DNA from 2 places in the Chroococcidiopsis cubana SAG 39.79 genome. Region 1 is predicted to be linked to the other one. Evidence: riboswitches for the same ligand, from Rfam matches in the RefSeq annotation. Region 1 holds a riboswitch; the other holds the start of a gene.
What was found. A riboswitch is a leader RNA that binds a small molecule or an ion and turns the genes downstream of it on or off. The one in region 1 is predicted to bind cyclic di-AMP.

Region 1 (2,475 bases):
TGGTGTTTTAACATTCTTTGTTATTGGGGAAATGTTACCAATTCCAATTTCTCCTGCTGCGGTAGCTTTATTAGGTGCAGCTTTAGCATTGTTACTGTCACATCATAGCAAAATTGATACAGTTAATAATATTTTGCGAGATGTCGATTGGAATACGTTAATATTTTTTATGTCCATTTTCGTCTTAATTGGTGGACTAGAGAAAACTGGCGTCGTGACTAGCCTTTCTGGTGTTCTAGCAGCAATTTTAGGAAAAAATATTGCTTTAGGTTCGCTAGCGTTACTCTTTTTTGTTGGTATAGTCTCAAGCGTCGTGCCAAACATTCCTTTGGTTGTGGCAATGGTTCCGTTACTCAAACAGTATGTAGTCAATATTGGTTTGGCATCGCCAGTAATTCTAGAAAAAAGTTTTACAGGAGAGTTGCCAGCAGAAGTATTACCTCTGTTTTATGCCATGATGTTTGGTGCAACGTTAGGTGGAAACGGAACTTTAGTTGGAGCCTCTTCTAACATAGTTGCTGCCGGAATTGCCGAACAACACGGACGGCGAATTTCATTTAAAACCTTTCTCAAATATGGTTTACCCGTAATGGCAGTCCAATTAATAGTTGCTGCTATATACGTTACAATTCGGTTTTTGATTTAATTGGTCATTTGTCATTTGCGATTTGCGATCGCTACCCAAAAACTCCGCTCGCTGCCTTACCACTTACCAATTACCAATCACCAATTACCAAATAAATACATATATCTACAGAATGATTGACGGTTGAGAAATAGCGATGATATCTTAGGAAAGTTAGAGTAAGTCAGCCTAATCTAGTCCTTCACATGTATATAGATGAAGCTAGAACGGAGGAACCAATTGTAAGGGGCTTATCTTAATTTAAGAGGGGCATCTCTCAGCCCTAGCCCGTCAGCTAACTTCGTAGGCATTGAGAGGAGACTGAAGAGTAAGCATTATTTCATTAATGTTTTGAACTCATCAGTGTTCCTATCTGGTACTGCTCGATTTTACGTACCTGCGATTAACTCTGAGGAGTATCAATATGATATTTCAGTTAAATCTTGCTACTCTAGCAGTAGCCGGACAAGCTGCGTGGAAAAGGGTTAGACCGATTGTTATCAGGGATGCTGTTCTGTTACCTGCCGCTGGTTTCTTGGGCATCATTATTTTGTGGTGGGCGATCGCTCTTGTCAATCCCGAATTAATGCCTACTCCACCACAAGCACTAGTAGCGAATTTAGACTACATTCTCAATCCATTTTACCAACGCGGTCCAGGCGATTTAGGCATTGGCTGGCTGTTGTTGGCAAGTCTGCGACGAGTATTAATCGGATTTGCTTTAGGCGCAGCAGTAGCAATTCCTGTTGGCTTCTTGATTGGAATGTCAAAGCCAGCAATGATGGCACTCAATCCCATTATTCAAATCTTCAAACCTGTATCGCCTTTAGCGTGGTTGCCGATCGCCTTAGCGATTTTTAATTTGGCAGATCCTTCGGCAATTTTTGTAATTTTTATTACTTCTTTGTGGCCCACAATTATTAATACAGCCTTGGGTGTTTCTAGCGTATCGAAAGACTATATCAACGTTGCTAGAGTTTTAGAAATGCCACGTTGGAGACAGATAACTAAAATTATTTTACCCGCTAGTTTACCTTATATTTTTACAGGCTTGCGAATTAGTTTAGGTATCGCTTGGCTGGTAATTGTTGCTGTAGAAATGCTCACAGGTGGTGTTGGGATTGGCTTTTTTGTCTGGGATGAATGGAGTCGCCTCAATCTTAGTTCCGTCTTCCTCGCAGTATTGGTAATTGGCTTAACAGGCTTACTGTTAGACTTCGCCGTTGCCAAAATTGAATCTCTAGTCATCCACCGCCGCCCCGCTTAGAAGAGAGCTGAGGGAGCTGAGGAGGCTGAGGAGGCTGAGGGGGACAAGGGGGACAAGGGGGAACTCGCTCTTCCCCGCGACCGAAGGGAGTGGGGATTAGGGGGCGAAGGGGGACAAGGAAGCAGGGGAGCTTCAGGTGCAACTACCAACTATCAACTACCAACTACCAATCCCCCCCCCACACTCTACACCCTAGTTATTACGCGCCACTCACTTAATATGAACACCAACTGGACGCGACGCGAGTTTTTAGCAGGAATAGGCGCGACAGCGGCGGGAATGTCGCTGGGTGGTTGCGCGATTAGCGGCGACAGAAGCGCCACAGGACTGACAGCAGAAGCCGCAGCTATTGAACAAATAGTCGATCCGAAAACCTTAGAAAAACCAAATTTAACAGTAGGCTACGTACCAGTCAACGACTGCGCCCCATTTGCGATCGCTTGGCAGAAAGGATTTTTCCGCAAGTACGGGCTAAATGTCAAACTCAACCGCGAAGCTAGCTGGGGAACTTCGCGAGATGGCATCATCTTCGGACGTACCGATGCTGCTCCCGTTGTCAGTGGTGCTGTCACCAACGCCAGGA
Region 2 (2,475 bases), on a different contig from region 1:
AATTGCAAACCGCCGACAGCGCTAGCAACCACGGGAATTTGGCTTGCCATCGCTTCAATTGCTACCAAACCAAAAGGTTCGTAGTGACTGGGGACGACACTAACATCGGCAGCTGCGTAGTAGACTGGCAAAATCCGATCGTCCAAGCGACCTGGAAAAACAGTTATCGTATCTAAACCTAACTCTCCAACAATTCCTTCAATGCGATCGCGTTCTCTGCCGTCACAGCGACCGGGTTGGCTGCCACCACCGATAATTAATTTCAAGTTAGTCCGACCTGCTGCGTGCAATCTTGCCACCGATCGCACTAAGGTTTCAATCCCTTTACGTTTGTCAAATCGACCGACATACAACACGACTTTTTCATTTGCTGCAATTCCTAACTGCTGCCGCGCTGCTTCGCGTTCGATTGCCCCAAATCTGTCTATATCCGTACCGCAGGGGATAATATCAATTTGTCCTGTGGTTGAAACAAGCGATCGCATGTGTTCTTGTTCTTGAGGACTGGTGGCTACTATCCGTTCCGCTGTTTCCAAACAAGCTTTTTCTACTGCTAACCGTTTGGTAGCGATCGCGGGAATCTCGTCAATATTTCTGTACTTAACTGCACCCAACGAGTGATATGTATGTATCTGACTCAAAGGTTGCAGTTGCTTCAATCGCATTCCCACCCAAGCAGATAGCCAGTAGTTAGTGTGGACGAGCGAGTAACGAAATCCATGTTGTTGTTGAAAAGCTTGGAAAGCTTTGACGTACTCCGGTAAATAACTGAATAGTTCGTCCCGTCCGATAAATTCTGGCGCTCCCGCTGGTAACCGAATCGTGCGACAATTAGCATTGTGTTGCACGATCGCCGCTTGTTCTTTACTGCTACGGCGAGTAAACATATCGACTTTCCATCCCTGCTGGGCAAGGGCAAGACCGACTTGGCGCACGTAAACGTTTTGACCTCCAGCCTCTTCTTGCCCAATCGCAATCGCTGGATCGCCATCAACAGAAATTAAAGCAATGCGATTCTGTTTTTCTAACATTGTTGGTTTGCTTCTCCTTATGGCTAGCTTTCCTGCCTCTGGCTGCCATCAGGAATCAATTCCTTAGCACCAAGTACAGGTAAAACGTAGCGGGTTTAAACCAGCCAAGGACACTGAATGGGATCTAGAAATCTTCGATCTTTACAGTCTCCTCTCAACGCCTACGAAGTTAGCTGACGGGCTAGGACTGAGAGATGTCCCTCTCTGTTTATCTCAGAGATAAGCCCCAAAATTCGGTTCCTCCGCTCCAATTATGATTGGATTAGGCTGACTTATTTAATCTGGTTAACTACATCCTAAACCACGCTCCCTACGTTCTGTCAATAAAAGTTACAAACTGTGAAGTAAACTCGGTCAGATTGTTAAGTATTGTATGTGAAACTTCTATTTGAGTTGTGAACTACTCGTGAAGGTTGTCATTCGTTCAAGTGCTGTTAGCGCGTCACAGTCAGATGAACAGTAATTTGACAATTGATTTACAACTGCTGGATCTCAGCCATCTGTAAGAAATACAAACATAGTACGGTATTCCTAGCAATCAATGCTAGTTTTGTTATTAGTAGACGGTTAACTGTAGAGATATGACATGTCGTATCCGCACTTAACCAATGACCAACGACAAATGACCAATGACCAATCATACTTGCTGCGGTCCTGGCTATGCATCTCCCCAAGCGGCGATGCAAGCAGAAAGAGAAAAAACATTATATGCGATCGCACTTTATACGGGTACGGGAATTGAAGCACCAGATTATTTAGCGACGATTGATGTCGATCCTGACTCTCCGACATATTCTCAGGTAATTCATCGCTTACCGATGCCTTATTTAGGCGATGAGTTACATCATTTTGGTTGGAATGCATGTAGTTCGTGTCACGGTGACGCGAGTAAATCTCGTCGTTTTACGATCGTACCTGGACAGCGATCGAGCCGGATTTATATTGTAGATACAAAAGAAACGCGATCGCCTCAAATTTATAAAGTCATCGAACCAGAAGAAATCAAAGCGAAAACAAATTTAACAGCCCCTCATACAGTCCATTGTCTAGCAGATGGTCATGTGATGATTTCGATGTTAGGTGATAGTCAAGGGAATGCACCTGGCGGCTTTTTGTTACTCGATGAAAACTTTGATATTGTCGGACGTTGGGAACAACAAGCTACGGCAATGAAGTTTAATTATGACTTTTGGTATCAGCCGCGCCATAACATCATGGTAAGTAGCGAATGGGGCGCACCCAAAACGTATTATCCAGGCTTTGACCTCAACGATGTCGCAGCCGGAAATTACGGTCAGCAATTGCATTTTTGGGACTGGAAAAAACACGAAATTATTCAAAGTTTTGACTTAGGTACAGAAGGTTTAATTCCTTTAGAAGTGCGTTTTCACCACAACCCAGAGAGTACGCACGGCTATGTTGGTGCAGCCTTAAGTAGTAATGT

Region 2: it holds a riboswitch for cyclic di-AMP, as region 1 does, so the genes downstream of both, DSM107010_RS28500 (glycosyltransferase) here and ntrB (nitrate ABC transporter permease) in region 1, are expected to answer to the same signal.

What each region holds. Positions count from the first base shown of each region.
Region 1 is NZ_RSCK01000004.1:202,422-204,896, reverse strand. It holds gene DSM107010_RS04645 (ArsB/NhaD family transporter) at 1-646, shown strand, start outside; cyclic di-AMP (ydaO/yuaA leader) riboswitch at 802-950, shown strand; gene ntrB (nitrate ABC transporter permease) at 1,050-1,892, shown strand; gene DSM107010_RS04635 (ABC transporter substrate-binding protein) at 2,112-2,475, shown strand, end outside.
Region 2 is NZ_RSCK01000077.1:16,614-19,088, forward strand. It holds gene DSM107010_RS28500 (glycosyltransferase) at 1-1,031, opposite strand, end outside; cyclic di-AMP (ydaO/yuaA leader) riboswitch at 1,175-1,310, opposite strand; gene DSM107010_RS28505 (selenium-binding family protein) at 1,661-2,475, shown strand, end outside.